2 regions of the Priestia sp. RMT2NF4 genome follow, and region 1 is predicted to be linked to the other one. Evidence: riboswitches for the same ligand, from Rfam matches in the RefSeq annotation. Region 1 holds a riboswitch; the other holds the start of a gene.
What was found. Region 1 has a riboswitch for thiamine pyrophosphate ahead of ACMX9J_RS15010 (acetylornithine deacetylase). Riboswitches for the same ligand answer to the same signal wherever they lie in the genome.

Region 1 (8,500 bases):
ACTACAATAATAAAAAATAAAATACCGAGCGCGGATAAAATCACAATTGGTGCAAATACACCAGCTGCATCAAACTGTGTCATCATGCGACGACTGAAATATCCTAAGCCTGCTTGCGCACCCAACCATTCCCCAATGGCAGCACCTATTATACTAAAGGTAACCGCTACTTTGAGTCCCGAATAAAAATGAGGCAGTGCAGAAGGAATGTTCAACTTAAAGAAAATATCTTTTTTTGTTGCTCCCATCGTTAACATGAGTTCTTTTAACTCTTTGTTTGTAGAACGAAGCCCGTCAAATGTGCTAACGGTAATGGGAAAAAACGTAATTAATACGGTCACAATCACTTTGCTCCAAATGGAGTAGCCAAACCACAGCACAAATACAGGAGCAATGGCAATGGTCGGAATCATTTGTGACGCAATAATAAGCGGATAAAAAGCACGCTCAATAAGCGGACTCCAATTCATCCACACAGCTAGCAGAACCCCTAGCACAACGGATATTACAAGCCCAATTACGACAATAGATAACGTAGCTGGTAAATGCTTAAACAATAAATCCATTCGCAGCTCCCAAAGCTTCGTTAAAATACCGCTGGGCGTTGGTAAAATAAACGGATAGTTTACAATGCGTGCTCCAATTTCCCAAGCAGCCATCAAAATGACTACTAAAATCACTGAAGCCCCGTACTTTTTCATGTGTTCACCTTCGATCTTAGCTGTTCAATTAAATAATCTTTCACATCAAGCACTCGCTGTTGATTCAGATCTTTTTGCGTTCGAGGTCTGCTAAGCGGCACTTGAATTTCTTCAAGACAACTTACTGGCTTGTCTGAAAAGATAAAAATGCGATCTGATAAAAAAAGCGCTTCATTGACGTCATGAGTGATAAATAAGATGCTATGCTTACGCTTTTGCCATTGGTCAAGCAGCCATTCCTGCATCGATAAACGTGTGATTGCATCAAGTGCACTAAAAGGCTCATCTAAAAGCAGCACGTTAGAACCGCTTAATACCGTCCGAAGAAAAGAAACGCGCTGCTTCATCCCTCCGGATAAATCACTTGGAAAACGGTTTTCATACCCTTTTAGGCCAAACTCTTCAAGCAGCTGAGACACTTGCTTATGAGCACTTGCTTTTGATACATTGTGAAGCTCAAGAGGCAGTGCTGCATTGTCTAGAATCGTACGCCACGGAAGCAGCAAATCTTGCTGCGGCATATAGCCTACTTTTCCTAGTCGCTTTTCATAAGACTTTCCGTTAATCACGATATCGCCTTCACTCTGCTGTTCAAGACCTGTAATGAGACGAAACAACGTACTTTTCCCAGAGCCGCTCGCTCCAACGATACTGACAAACTCGCCTTCTTTCACGTCTAAGTTTAATGATTTTAAAATCGCTTGATCACCGTTCTTGTACGTAAAACTGACGTTTTGAAAAGATAACACAGACCTATTCATGAATTGGCCACATCGCTTCGTTATAAGCCATATCCCAGAACATATACTCAAAACGCGTCGTATTCAAGAAAATTTCTTCAAGCTTTTCTAATTCCACTTCTGATTTATCTTCAGTAAGTGAGTCAAATAAATTGATACACCATGTCGCCAGTTCTCCAAATTCTTCTGAGCTGTACATTTCAATCCACTCACGGTAAAACTCATTGTTAGCTCCAGGCTTTTCACTAAGTTCTTTTCCTATTTCCCAGTAGCTCCACATACAAGGCAAAAGAGCGGCTACTAATTCAGCTAATGTTCCACTTTGACCAACGTGCAGCATATAGTGCGTGTATGCAAGCGTTGTAGGAGATGGCTGCGCTTTTTCTAATTCTTTTTCGCTGATTTCAAATTTCTTGGCATACTCACGGTGCAGACTCATTTCTTCGTTTAATGTAGAATCTAAAAGGGCTGCAAATTTCCCCATCGTTTGAAGATCGGTAGCTTTCATGGCTCCAATCGCAAATAATTTGGCATAATCAATTAGGTAAAGGTAATCTTGAATCATGTAGAAGCGAAACTTCTCCTTTTCAAGCGTTCCATCTCCCATCCCCTGTACGAAGGGATGATTATGATTTTGACGCCAAATAGGCTGCAGCTTTTCGTATAATCGTTCACTAAATTTCATGATGATCACTCCTTATGCGTATGCAGCCACGTATAAATGAACTGCACTATCACTTTTGTATATTGAACAAGCTGATTAATATCTAATTGTTCGTTCACAGCATGTGCATTTGCTAAATTTCCCGGACCGTAAATAGCGGCGGGAATTCCCGCATCAGCTAGCCATCCCCCGTCTGTTACGCTAGTTGACACATCAATTGGAGGCTTTTTCCCTTCCATTTGTTCATGAGTATTTGCAAGCAGCTGCACTCCTGCATGATTTTCATCAATTTCTAATGACGGAAAGATTTCTCCTCTGTCTTCAATCATTGATGTGCCTCCCCATTCAAAGGTTGGCAGATTATCTTTTAACCATGGATCTGCTTTTGCAATAGCTATAATATATTTTTCCACTTCTTTTGATACTTGGTCGTACGATTCATTAGGATAATAGTGAACGGTGATCCACAGCCTGCATTCATCTGCAATAAAAGCAGCATGTCTTCCGCCTTCGATTACTGCTGGATTAATCGTATTTGTCCCTGGCAAAAATCCTGGATAGCTCTTTGTAACAGCCCAGTGACGCTCCAATTCTTGTAGCCCTCCGATCACTTTTGCCATCTTTTCAATAGCGCTTGCGGCTAACAGCCCTCCTCCAGCATGAATCATACTTCGGCGTGTACCGTCATGATAGGTTTTACTGCTTTTTATCGTAATCCATCCCGTGATCACTCCGCCTTGACCTTGAATATGTAAATCACTTGTATCGACTACAAGCGCAAAATCAGCTGTATACCCTTTCTGACAGCATTGCAGCGTACCTGCCTCTCCTACTTCTTCTCCTACAACGGATTCAAAAATCAAGTCTCCTGGCAGCTCGATTCCTGCTTCTGTTAAAAGCTGCACAGCAAATAATGCTCCCGCCAAACCGCCTTTCATATCAGCAACTCCGCGTCCAATTATCATATTGTCTTTCACAACAGCTTCAAACGGATTGGTTTCCCAATTTTCATTTTCTTGTACCTCAGCAACATCCATATGGCCGTTAATAATCAAGCTTTGATAGTCAGCCGATTTTTGTCCTTTTAACGTTCCCACTACGATAGGGTCGTTAGAATATAAGTCCCACATATCAATGGAAAAACCGCAGTTTTTAAGAAAATCCGCTACGTACAGCTGCGCTTCATGAGAATTTCGTGCAGGAGGCGCTGGCGTTTTATACGAAACAAGCGTTGTTAATAACTGGATTAACTCTCCTTTGCGCTCCTCTACCTGTTTGACAAGCAAATCAATTGTTTCTTTCATGTATGACACCTTCCTTTACGCATAAAAAAACACTTCTTTCGCAGGAAAGAAGTGTTTTTGTTTATGTACACAAAATTATTATAACGAGTTCGTAAGGAAATCCCATACAAAACATCCATTACAATACCTCTTTCCTACGCTAGTATTACCTAGTTCAGGTTATAAGGGTTAAGACTTATCGTCTCTCTCAGCTTCGAAAGCACCCCTAGTGGTGTTGTATCTCTATGAAATTAATCTATTATCATATGTTTACCTGTAATAGTTTTATCATAGTAAAGCGTTTTATTCAATAGAAAGGTTCATGATATGGTAATGAAAATAGTTTCCTTTTTAGTAGTAAAAGAAAAAGCACACACCTTTTTCATGCAGTGTGTGCTCTTTGTTTTTGTGACATTACTAGTTAGCTATTGGCTTCTTTAAAAATACGCCATAACTAATAGCACCAATTAAAAGCAGTCCTGCTCCTAACAGGAAAACCGCCGTAAAAGTTCCCGTTGCATCTAATATAAACCCTGTTACGATAGGAGCCATTGCCGCTCCTAGAAATCCACCGAAGTTCTGAATAGCGCCGAGTGAAGCAACTTGTTCCTTTGGTGCAATATCCGCCGCTAGAGTCCAAATGACGCCTGATGGCAGCTGTGACGCGAAGTAGCCAATCGACAATAAGACAATACTTAAGGCTGCATTATCAATAAAAGGAACGGGTGCTACCGATGCTGCGGCTAAGATTGCCCCGCCTACAATTGGTATTTTTCTTGCCGTTACTGCATTAATTCCTTTTCGAATAAATCTATCTGAAATTACACCACCAAGCAACACTCCTATGATTCCTGCTAGAAACGGAATAGCAGCAATCCAGCCCGTTTGTTTTAGGCTAAAACCGCGCTCTGTTTCTAAGTAGCTAGGAAGCCAAGTTAAATAAACCCATATCGTAAACATAATTCCGAAATTCCCGATAATCATAAACCATGTGCTTTTATATTTAAACAGCTGTGACCATTTTGCTTGTGAGGTATGACTGATTTTTATTTCTTCTTTAGGGACAGCTTTCACTTTATTGGCAACATAATCCGGATCTCGGTATATCTTTAGCCAAACAAACATCACAATAAAGCCTGCTGCTCCTATAACAACAAACATTCCTCTCCAACTCATTGTTAAAAGCAGTACCGTTAGAAGTGGCGGAGCAATCGCATTAGCAATTTGAGACCCTGTATTAATAATCGAAGTAGGAAGGCCGCGCTCTTCTTTTTTAAACCATCTTTCCGTCACTTTAATTCCTGAAGTAAAAAAAGGAGACTCCGATACACCAAGAAGCATTCTCATGGCATAAAGAGCAGAATACGTGTTAGTAAATGCACTTGCTACCGTTGCCACAGACCATAGGCCTGATGCCCATGCAAACATTTTTTTCGGCCCGTATTTGTCAACCAGCCAGCCTGCTGGTAGATTTGCTAAGGCATATGGCCAGAGAAAAGCTGAAAGCAAAAGACCCATTTGTGTAGAAGACAGCCCAAACTCTTTGGCAATCGTGGTATTAGCGATGCTTAAATTAGAGCGGTCTAAATAGTTAACAACTGCTCCAATTAGCAATACAATAATAAGCCACCAGCGTATATTCGTCTTTTTTACATCTTGCTTTACAGGACCTAAATCTTTGTTAACGCTTTCATTTAATTTAGATGTAACCGCCATAGAATATCCCTCCATAACCTTAATCGTTATAGTGAATGAGCTGTTTGCTTATTATCAAACAGCCCTGTTCACTAGAAATGCATGAGTTTATTCAGAACATGAACCAATTATTAAACACTGCTCTTTGGACGAATGCTATTTAGTTTATCATCTAATTCTTTGACTTCTTCTTCTGTTAAATCTATTTGAGGAGATCTCATGCCACCAACATCAATGCCTCTCAATTTTAATGCTTCTTTAAAATAAGACATGTTGCTTCCGTTTAAAAGAGCTTCACAATATTGAATAGCAACTTTTTGCATCTTTCTCGCTTTTTCTAAATCATTCGCTTTAAAGGCATTATAAGTCTCTACAAAAGGCTCGGGATAAACGCCCGATACACCGGAGACAACTCCTTCACATCCCATAGACAGAGCTGCTAAAAATAAACGATCGGTTCCGGGAAGAACAGAAAAGTTTCCATCGTTAATATTTAAATAATCATTTACGCGTAAATAGTCAGGGTAGCTATATTTAATACCAATTACATTCTTGCATGAATCTGCCACTTTTTGAGCTACCTCTGCCGTTAAATCATTGCTTGAACACTGAGGAATATTATATAAATATACGGGAAAATCATTCGGGACACTGTTTGCTACTTTTATAAAATACGTTTCTAGTTCGTTATCGTTTGCTCCAAAGAACATAGGCGTAACTACTCCGATACCGTCGGCGCCAATTTCATAGGCATGTTTTGCAAGCTCAATTGTATCTTCTTCATTCATAGCTCCTACATGTATGAATACGGTTACACGATTAGCCGCTTGTTTCACTACTGTTTCTGCAACTTGCTTTCTTTCTTTGACAGATAGACGAAGCATCTCGCCCGTTGTACCAAGCGGATACAAGCAGTGCACTCCTTTTGAAATTAAAAACTCTGTTAAATTTACTACTTTCTCTAAATCTACTTCACCCGTTTTAGTAAACGGTGTAACCATTGCTGTTGTAACTCCGTATAAATGTTTCATTTCCTTCTCCCCTTTGTTAGTAGTGAATTACTCTATATTTAGTAAAACGTTTTAGTACAACGTTTTACTAATAAAAAATAAAAAGCTTGCTCTTATATTTTTGTAAATCGGTCTCTTTTTAAAGAGACCTCATGAATGGCATTGCTTTTTATTTGATTCTCGTTGTATTACGATGAATAATTTCCAAATCAAATATCTGTTGGTCCACATCCCCATATGGATCAGAAATTGTTTTAACTAAAAGCTCTCCTGCACAATAGGCCATTTTTTCTACCGGCAAATTGACAGTCGAAAGTTTTGGGTTAGTAAATTTAGAGAACTCTTGGTTATCAAATCCCATCACTTCACAATCAGCTGGCACAGAGATGCCGTAGTCATTAAGAGCAGAAAGAGCTCCTAATGCAACATGATCACTCAAACAAATCACAGCGGTTGGAACTTTTCCTTGTTCAATAAGCTGTTTGATGCTGTCATACCCACCTTGTTCTGTATATGAACAGTAATGGTGACAATACGTAACATCAGTCTGTTCAATTCTATCTGTTACGCCTTTTACTCCTGCTTCTAAAGCCTGTGAAGACACGTCTGGAACTAAAATACTGATATGTTGATGATTATTACGAATAAAATGATCTGCTACCGCTTGGCCCGCTTCATAATTTTTGGATTGTATAACAGAGTATATAGATGATACACGATTAAATAAAACAATCGGAACACCAGGTTTAGATCGGTGAATATAAGCCTCATCAGCTGCCGTTGTATTCGCAATAATCGCTCCGTTAAAATATGAAGATGTTTGAAGACCTTTTACAGAGGAAATACCTTCTTCATTTTGAAACGTTTCGACTAATAATTTAATAGTAGGGCCGCTTTTTAATGAAGCTATGTAGTTTTGAATACCTGTAAGAATGCGTCCCACTAACGATACGCGCGTATCAATTGGCCAAATAAGAGCAATTGTTAGCTGCGCTGATTTGTCTTGTCCCCGCAAGTTACGCGCAGACATATTGGGGATATAGCCTAATTTTTTTGAAGCTGCAATTACACGCAGTTTAGTAGCTTCAGAAATTCTGCTTGCTCCCGGTTTGTTGTTTAAAATGAGGGAGGCAGTCGTAATTGAAACATCTGCTGCTTTTGCAATATCTTTAATTGTAACCAGATGACCATCTCCATTTTTAGTTTAACGTTTTACTAAACTCAGTATAACGCTTTCATTTTAGTTTGACAATTCTTTTTTCTTCCGCTTAAATAAAAAAATGGATTCGATGATGAATCCATTTTTCCTTTTAGACATTGATAAGCTTAAGCTTTTGTCCCGGTCTCACTAATGAAAGCAGCTCGTGATCTTCTTCTATTACATACCCAATCACATTCACATTAGCATTTGCAGACAAATTCCTTTTAGCTATTTGAACCTCTCCTCTGTAACGTCCGTAGCCATCATTGTCCATTGTAATTGCTCCGATTCTGCGTTCTACTGTATGAAATGGCAGCACTGGTTCTACAGATCGTGTATCAACCAAACGCAGAATGTCTCTTGATACATCCGGACGCACGCTGTACGTTCCCTGTATATGAGGTGAACGAATGCGTAGCGGAATAATGCGGTTTTCTTGATATTGAACTAAACGTTTTAATAGATTTGAACTGGCGTATGGATCTCCAATATAAACCTCCGTTACTCCGCATCCGTATAAATCTACTGCAGAGGTAAAAGGACATTTATTACGGTCTTTTTCTCTAGTAGGAAGTCCTTGATAAATAGGTCCTCTCTTTTCGCTTTCTCCAGGAATATAAGCACAAACTGGAATACGAAGTTCATTAAATAAATCTGTTTGCTGTTGAAAAAACGTTTCTTCAAGCCCTGTTTCAGGCCGCGGATAAAAATTATGCCAAGCAAGCAGCTGATGATGATGAAGGCCTGCAGATAATAGCGCTTCTATTTCTAGTTTTGACACTGTACTTGCATTAAGGGCAATATAAAACTCATCCGCAAGTAAAATCGTTTCTTCTACGCTAAAGCCATCGTCTAGTCTAATACCTGATACGCCAAGTGAAGATAGAGTCATAAGGCTTTCGATACCTAAATGAACCGGTGTATGCTTAGATACATCTGCATACACGCTTATTCCACAATCTCTAGCCACATGAAGCAATTCTTTTGCCCGTTCAGCCAAATCTCCTTTTTCCTCTGGAATGTGAAGTGAAGTGAATGCGCGTGTAACGCCGCATTCACTCGCTTCTACTAATCTTTGTTTGGCATCTCTATCGTTCAAATAAAACGAAATGCCAATCATTCAAACTCCCTCGCCATTTCATCGTTAAATCCAAAGAAATAGGTACAAATAAAGCCTGCTGCGTAAGCAATAACTAATCCAAGTAA
Region 2 (8,500 bases), on a different contig from region 1:
TGGCCAAAAGCCGTACGGAAACTATAAATTTTACCGATTTCCCCTTTTTCAATAAGTTCACGAGCTTTTTGATGAGAAGCTACAAAGCGCTGATTATGTCCGATCATTAGTTTTTTACCGTTTGTTTTTGCTGCTTCAATCATCGCTTTCGCTTCTTCTTCTGATGTTGCCATCGGCTTTTCACACAGAACATGAACTCCGCTGTTTAACGCTGCAACCGAAATAGGTGCATGAAGATAATTGGGCGTACATACGCTCACTGCTTCCACTGTACCGCTTGCTAAAAGTTCTTCATAGTTTGTGTACGCTTTTACACCGTACTGCTGTGCTACGCTGTTTGCACGTTCTGTGTTTATATCGCAAACGGCTACTAATTCTACTTGTTCATTCATCTTATATTCTGGTAAGTGACGGTGTTGCGCAATGCTTCCGCACCCAATAACGCCAATTTTTACTTTTGCCATCTTTCCTATCCCCTTTGCTTAAGCATTATTCATTAGTTTTTAACAGCGATTGATTCAAGCGGTTGCGCATTGCCGTAAACAGGACGTTTTCTCTCTGCCGGCTTCGCCCATTTAATAGCATTCATAATGACACGCTGAATGTCTTTGTTATGGTATGTTGGATATGTTTCATGTCCAGGTCTGAAATAAAATACTTTTCCGTTTCCGCGTTTGTACGTGCAGCCGCTTCTGAAAATTTCTCCGCCTTCAAACCAGCTCGTGAAAATCAGTTCATCAGGTGCTGGAATATCAAAGTGCTCTCCGTACATTTCTTCGCGCTCAAGCTCGATAAATTCACCAATACCTTCCACAATCGGATGGCTCGGCTCTACTACCCACAAGCGCTCTTTTTCATCTGCTTCACGCCATTTTAAGTCGCAGCTTGTGCCCATTAACGTTTTAAAGATCTTGGAAAAGTGACCTGAGTGTAAGACAATAAGCCCCATACCGTCTAGCACGCGCTGCTTTACTTTCTCAACGATGTCATCTTTTACTTCGTCATGTGCTAAATGACCCCACCATACTAAAACATCCGTTTGATTTAATACTTCTTCAGTCAACCCGTGTTCTACTTCGTCTAATGTTGCTGTGTGCGTACGAAATCCTCCTTCTTCTAAGAAAGAAGCGATGGCACCGTGAATGCCTTCAGAGTAAATTTCTCTTACAACCGGATTTTTCTGTTCATGACGATTTTCGTTCCATACTGTAACATTAATCATTTTCATATCCCCTTTTTTTTGTGAATGCTAACTTATATCCCCTTTTTTTATCAATGCTAAACTTTGGTTAACCGGTTAACTTACTGTGGTTCACTCGCGCTTAGCAGTCGAATCTCGAATAACAAGTTCAACCGATAATTTTACATGCTGCAGCGTGCTGAAACGGTGTTCGATTGCTTGAATAACAGACGTCGCGGCGACGACTCCTTTGTTAAATACATCTTGACGAATGGTTGTTAGACTTGGAGATGCATAGCTGCTAAACGTAATGTCGTCAAACCCTACGATTGAATAGTCTTGCGGAATTCTTTTCCCCTTTTCTTGCAGTGCTTTCATAATCCCAAGCGCCAGCGTATCAGAGGATGCAAAAACCGCCCGAATATCCTTATGCTCTTGCAGCAGCTTGCTCCCTAAATTGTAACCGTTATCAAAGGAACTTTCGTTCACTTCAAAAACAAACGTCTTTGATGGTGTAATGCCCGCTTCTTTTAATGCTTTCTCGTAGCCTATATACCTCTTTTTATCCACTGGACTATTGACGAGGTGATGAGCAACAAAGGCGATTTCTTTATGCCCCAAACTCACTAAATGTGTTGTAGCGAGATATCCTCCATACTCATCGTCTACAGAAATATGATGATAATCACGTTCGTACCTTTCGTATGTATCAACTAGCACAATCGGATTCGATAACGCTTTCATTTTCTCATACAATCGATGCGGGAAGGCTCCTAAAAACAGAAGACCATCAATATTTCTCGTTCGAATCCATTTTAGGCAATCAGCTGGGCTACTCACTCCAGATATGACTAGATCATAACCATGCTTACGGATTACATATTCAATTCCACTAATCATTTCACTGTAATAATGGTTATCTTTAAATATAGTAGAAAGTGAATCATCTGTAAGCGGGAACATCACGCCAATCATATTTGACTTTTGTTTCGAAAGACTAACGGCGGTTAAATTTGGTTCGTAGTTTAATTCTTTTACCGCTGTTAAAATTCGCTCTTTTGTTTCATCGGATACTTTGTTAATTCCGTTTAAGACGTAAGATACTGAAGCTGCAGACACCCCTGCATGCTTTGCTACATCACGAATCGTTATCTTTTCTCCCATAAAATCTCTCCAGTTAAACGGTTAACTATTTACTCGTTCATTATAATTCACTCCTTTATTGTCAGTCAACGTATTTTTCAAATTATCTGTTAACTATTATAATATCTTCCTAGATTGGTATGTTTTAAGCAGTGACAAGATGTATTGACACCTGTTAATCTTTGAAACGTACATATAAAGTTCGGTGCACAGCACGCACCGATCCGTGATAAAAGGGGCGTTCAAAAGGATTTCAGGAGGTACTTACTTTATGTTTAAGAAACTAGCAATTATTGGAGCACTAGCAGTTCCTATGTTCGGCATGAGTCACGGGGCAAATGCCGCTGAAACAACCCATCGCGTAAAAGCCGGAGAGACTCTTTACAAGATTGGCGCTGAATACGGCGTTACGGTTAAACAGTTAAAAGAAGCGAATCACAAATCTACCGACTCTATTAATGCAAATGAAACATTAACAATCCCTAACTCTATTAGCGAAAGCGATAAAGAATTGTTAGCTCGCCTTGTACAAGCTGAAGCAAAAGGTGAACCTTACGCTGGCAAAGTGGCTGTAGCAACAGTCGTTTTAAACCGCGTGGATAGCGATTCTTTCCCAAACTCTATTCATGATGTCATCTATCAAGGTACACAGTTTACACCTGTACAAAACGGTGAAATTAATAAAGCAGCGGATGCTGAAGCAAAAAAAGCTGTAAATGAAGCACTAGCGTTTAGAGGTCAAGGAAAAGGTTCGTTATTCTTCTTTAACCCAGATAAAACAAGCGACCAATGGCTTCGTCAAAAACAGGTTACGATTACAATCGGAAATCACGTTTTTGCAAAATAAACAAAAAAGCACTCAGATGAGTGCTTTTTTTAATATGCAACAAGTAAGCTTAACAGAACAGCTATAATAATAATAGGTAATACGTATTTAACTAGAAAGAACCATGCGTTGAATAATTTAGCGCCTTTTGTACTTCCTGAAATAAACTCTTCATACACGGCTTCTTTTTTCATTTTAAATGTCACAAAAATCGCAATGGCTAAACTTCCAAGAGGCAGCATTAAATTGCTCACAAAAAAGTCAGCTACGTCAAATATACTTCTGCCAAAAAGTGAGACATGTTTTAGTACACCAAACGAAAGCGCTGATGGGATACCTACTACAAACACAAGAAGCCCTGATAAAGAAGCGTAGCGAGTTCGTTTTGTCTGATCGTCTTTAGTTAAAGCAGCTACGATAATTTCCAGCAGTGAAAAAGCAGACGTAAGCGTAGCAAATAGAAATAAAATTAAAAACAGTGCTAAAAAGACGGTGCCAAACGGCATTTTCTCAAATACTGTTGGCAAGACCACAAACAAAAGTCCAGGTCCTTCGGTTGGCTTTAATCCGAATGAAAAAACAGCTGGAAAAATAGCCAAGCCTGCAAGCAGCGAAACAAACAAGTTCAAAATAGCAATGGTGCCAGCTGAACGCGTCAAGCTTACTTTTTTCCCTAAATAAGAGCTATATGTCACCATGCAGGATAATCCTACGCAAAGCGAGAAAAACGACTGACCGAGCGCATAGAGAACAGATGACCCTGTAATGGCTGAAAAATCCGGTTTTAAAAAGAACTTTACTCCGTCCATAGCTCCGTCTAATGTTAAAGAGCGAACCACAATGATAATAAAACAGATAAATAACAGCGGCATCATGTATTTATTAGCACGCTCTATGCCTTTTTGTACGCCTTTTGAAATAACAAACACTGTAATTAATAAAAACAGCGCCTGTGCACCTAATACCACATAAGGTTGGCTAATGACGGCATTGAACAACGGACCGTACTCTTTTCCGCTTAGCATACCGGTTACGCTCATAATCGTATATAAAATCACCCAGCCGCCAACGACGCTGTAAAAGGAAAGCAAAACGACACAGCTGAGTACTCCCAGCCTGCCAATCCATACCCAAGCGGACTTTGGAGCAATTGCTTTATAAGCACTAATCGCTTCTTTTCCCGTATGTCTTCCAATGATAAATTCTGCCAACAGAAGCGGCAATCCAATAAAAATTGTAAATAAAATAAACAACGCAAAAAATGCTCCACCGCCACTGGTTCCGGTTACGTATGGAAATTTCCATATCGCTCCTAGACCAATTGCTGCCCCAGCAGATGCTAAAATAAAACCGAGGCGTGAAGACCACTGATTTCCTTTACTCATATAATGTTACTCTCTCCTCTTCTAAACTCAAAACTCACCTGATTAGTACTGTACCATAAATGCAGAAGAAAATCATTCCCGTTTTACTTTTTTCTATAAAACGATATCTATATAGAATAGAAAAAATGAAGAAGCAGCTGCCTCTTCATTTTGAGTTTGATGTTTCTATTCAAAAATTATTCTCTGTACGATGATTCGTCTCCACGGTAGGCTTCTTGATTTGATATTTCTTCAATATGCATATGCCCTTCTCTCTCTAAACGAAGAACCGTACGCTCTGCATCTTCATAACTCTCGCACGTCACTTGTTTATATTCCATATCGTCTTTATCTGTGTAAGCCACTAAATATGTTTCCATTTTAACTCCTCCTATATAAACTATATGTAACGTATGTTGCCTTTTTCGTTTATTTCTAAACATATAGGCTCCAAACATAAAGCCTAGCATACTATAATAGCGGAACTTCAATTTAAAAAGTTGAATTTTTCATTATGCACCGATGCAACATGGAGGTTACGCTTATGACATTTATTTTATCATTCGTACCAATTGTTGTTCCTTTTGGTATTTTAATTAGCTTAATTGCTTTTACAGCTGCTTTTTTACAATCAAAAGAGCATCATAAAAAGCTCTAGCTTACAAAAGCTAGAGCTTCTTTTTAAAAACGTCTATAGCGTTTAATCAGTCCCACAATAATAGCAATTGCTAATAAAACAATCGAGATGATAACAGTAATGACAATTGGCTGATTTCCACTTTGTTTCACCGCAATGGCAATATAAGCCCAAATAAAAACAAGCGGATAAACAGCGTCTCGGTTTTTTAATGTAAACATAATGCCCAGCGCAGCCCCTACCAGCAGCATAATAATCGTCCATGCTAATTCATTTAGGCCAAGCAAGTGCTGTATTCCATTTGCTTGAAATACGACAAATACATTAACAATAGTCGCAACAGAAATCCATCCAAGATAAAGCGAAATCGGCAGACGCATAAACCATGTCGTCATCCGAGAATGCTGAATAATGGAATATACAATCATTAATGTGCCTAAAATAAAGAGCATAACTAAAAGGGATAACTTATAGTAATCGTTTTGGAAAATAAAGATCCACGCACTATTTAACAAACAGTTTAGAAAAAACCAAATGCCGATACGTGCATATATTTCCTTTTGATCTTCTCTTGCAAAAAATTGGCGTATAACCCAAATGGTTAATAACAAATAAATAACGCCCCAGATAGCAAAGGCATAACCGGCTGGTGTAAACAACGTAGGAACTTGCGCAGAAGCCTCTGCCGTTGTTTTGCCTCCTATTGGAATCGCATTTGCTAAATAATTCACAAGAAGTGTAATAGCCAAGCCTACTGTATTTAATACAGCATACAAACGAAATTTTGCCATTTTGTTCTCTCCTTTCTTCTATTTATATGGGAATGTTTCGGAGACGAAAACGGCTCTTCCCTTCATTAATACCTCTTCTTCCCTAAAAATATGCATTTTTAAACAAAAATGATTAAAAATAGCTTCAAGAAGCTACCTCTTTAAGAGATAAAAACCGTTAGGGAACAATTTTCCATAACGCTTTCTATTTTTCAGAATATATGGTAAGTTAAACATAGACTAATAGGAAGTCCACTAGGGGTGCCGACCGGCTGAGACAAGTTTTCTTGATCCCTTTGAACCTGATCTGGCTCATACCAGCGTAGGAAAGTGGCAATGTTCAGTTTTGTACTGTCCTTTGCCACTCCGTTTATAAACGGAGTGTTTTTTATTTCCTTTATGTGCTTGTTTGTGACTTCCTCATATTAAAGGAGGATTTTGATGTCATTTTCATCTCAATTAAGACAAGAAGCAAACTATATTTACGAAGCCATTTTTAACCACCCTTTTATTAAAGGAATTGCTGAAGGAGACGTGCCAAAAGAGGCGCTTATTCACTACGTTTCTCAAGACTACGAATACTTAACAGCATTTGTCCGCATTTACGGCGCTGCTTTAACAAAATGCCGCACGCGTACCGAAATGGAAGCCTTTAATGCCGGCATTTCTACGGTATTACATAGTGAAGTACACCCTCATAATAATTTTTGTGACGTAGCAGGCGTACGCTATGAAGACCTCCACACTGAGGCTCTTTCACCAACGGCCAGCCACTACATTAACCATATGACAAGCGTTGCGCATACAGGCAGCTTAGCGGAAATCATTGCCGTGCTTCTTCCATGTCCGTGGACGTACGTTGAAATTGGCCAGCGCATTACGGAACAAGTAAATCCATCTCCTTCTCATCCTTTTTATGAATGGATTCAGTTTTATAATAATGAAGAAATGAATGGCACAACACAATGGTTTTGTAACAAGCTTGATGAACTCGCCGAACAAGCGACTGAAGAAGAACGTAATCGTATGAAAGATCACTTTATCAAAAGCTGTGAGCTGGAGTATTTATTTTGGGAAATGGCGTATACACAAGAAAAATGGCCGCTTTCTCAGCTTTCACTTTCAAAATAACGAAAAAGCCTCCTATCAGGAGGCTTTTTATTTCAATAATTTTTTAATCATTTTCAAGTTTTGTTTCTCTGAAGGATAGCGGAATGACAAATCAAACTTGGTTGTTTGAGACAGCATGCTTTTAAAATGAGAAAATGTCTGAAAGCTGTCTTTTCCATGATATTGGCCCGTACCGCTTTCTCCAACTCCGCCAAAGGGTAAATATGGCGTAGCGATATGCATAAGCGTATCATTTATACAGCCTCCTCCAAATGAAAGACGCTCCGTTATGACATTTTGTACATTTGCACTTTCCGTAAACAAGTAAAGAGCTAACGGCTTAGCTTTTTCTTGAACTTTATGAATAACTTCGTCTAGCGTTTCGTATTCAATCATAGGAAGAATAGGCCCAAAAATTTCTTCTTGCATAACGTCTGATGTCCAGCTTACTTCACTTAACACCGTAGGTTCTATTGTGAGCGTACTTTTATTATACCCGCCTCCAACTATAGCGTTTCCGTCTTTTAAAAACTCAACTAGCCGAATAAAATGGCGCTCACTGACAATACGGCCGTAGCGCTCACTTTCAAGCGGATTACTACCGTAAAATTGATAAATCGCTTCGCGAAGTTTCTCCACTAGCTTCGCTTTTACCTTTTTATGCACGAGCAAATAATCGGGAGCAACGCACGTTTGGCCTGCATTCATTCCTTTGCCAAACATAATTCGCTTCGCTGCAAGATCTAGGTTTGCATCTTCATGTACAATGCACGGACTTTTTCCTCCTAGCTCCAGCGTGACGGGAATAAGCTGCTTCCCTGCTTCTTGCATAATAATTTTCCCTACATTTACACTTCCCGTAAAGAAAATATAATCGAGGGGCTGTTTTAAAAGCAGGCTCGTCGTGTCTACAGCGCCTTCAATCACGGTCACAAATGCGGGATCAAAAGCCTCAGCTAGTAATTCTTGTATAACCCGAGATACGCTAGGCGTTAATTCAGAAGGCTTTATAATCGCCGTGTTTCCAGCGGCAATCGCTCCTACTAAAGGAGACAGCGCTAATTGAAACGGATAGTTCCACGGAGCAATAATTAACGCGACTCCATACGGTTCAGGAACAATTTTCCCTTTAGAGCCCACGTGTGTTAAAGCGGTTTTTACTTTTTTAGGCTTCATCCATTTTGCTAAATGCTTAAGCGTAAACCGAATTTCCTCTAGTAAAATCCCAATTTCCGACGTGTACGCCTCTACTTCAGATTTATTCAAGTCTTGTTTTAAAGCATCCATAATTCTCTGCTCGTTTTGTTTGACTGCGTCTCTGAGCTTATTCAGCGCTTGAATGCGGCTGCTGATGCTCTTTGTCTTTTGTGCATAGAAATACTGCTTTTGTGTAGAGACAATATGTTCAATGACCGTTTCATCTGTGATATAGAATTGCTCGTGGTTCATCTCTTTCATCTCCCTATAAAC

Region 2: another riboswitch for thiamine pyrophosphate. It lies ahead of tenA (thiaminase II); the one in region 1 lies ahead of ACMX9J_RS15010 (acetylornithine deacetylase).

What each region holds. Positions count from the first base shown of each region.
Region 1 covers NZ_JBLQZO010000003.1:291,551-300,050, reverse strand. The annotation lists gene ACMX9J_RS15025 (ABC transporter permease) at 1-701, opposite strand, end outside; gene ACMX9J_RS15020 (ABC transporter ATP-binding protein) at 698-1,462, opposite strand; gene tenA (thiaminase II) at 1,455-2,126, opposite strand; gene ACMX9J_RS15010 (acetylornithine deacetylase) at 2,132-3,409, opposite strand; TPP riboswitch at 3,524-3,626, opposite strand; gene ACMX9J_RS15005 (MFS transporter) at 3,806-5,104, opposite strand; gene ACMX9J_RS15000 (dihydrodipicolinate synthase family protein) at 5,215-6,114, opposite strand; gene ACMX9J_RS14995 (LacI family DNA-binding transcriptional regulator) at 6,263-7,123, opposite strand; partial or broken gene ACMX9J_RS14990 (LacI family DNA-binding transcriptional regulator) at 7,136-7,258, opposite strand; gene ACMX9J_RS14985 (MupG family TIM beta-alpha barrel fold protein) at 7,404-8,414, opposite strand; gene ACMX9J_RS14980 (PTS transporter subunit EIIC) at 8,411-8,500, opposite strand, start outside.
Region 2 covers NZ_JBLQZO010000001.1:317,488-325,987, reverse strand. The annotation lists gene ACMX9J_RS01610 (Gfo/Idh/MocA family protein) at 1-464, opposite strand, end outside; gene ACMX9J_RS01605 (ThuA domain-containing protein) at 497-1,222, opposite strand; gene ACMX9J_RS01600 (LacI family DNA-binding transcriptional regulator) at 1,313-2,344, opposite strand; gene ACMX9J_RS01595 (cell wall hydrolase) at 2,595-3,170, shown strand; gene ACMX9J_RS01590 (sodium-dependent transporter) at 3,200-4,534, opposite strand; gene ACMX9J_RS01585 (hypothetical protein) at 4,711-4,893, opposite strand; gene ACMX9J_RS01580 (TspO/MBR family protein) at 5,195-5,941, opposite strand; TPP riboswitch at 6,168-6,266, shown strand; gene tenA (thiaminase II) at 6,362-7,051, shown strand; gene ACMX9J_RS01570 (aldehyde dehydrogenase) at 7,079-8,479, opposite strand; gene ACMX9J_RS01565 (ArsR/SmtB family transcription factor) at 8,493-8,500, opposite strand, start outside.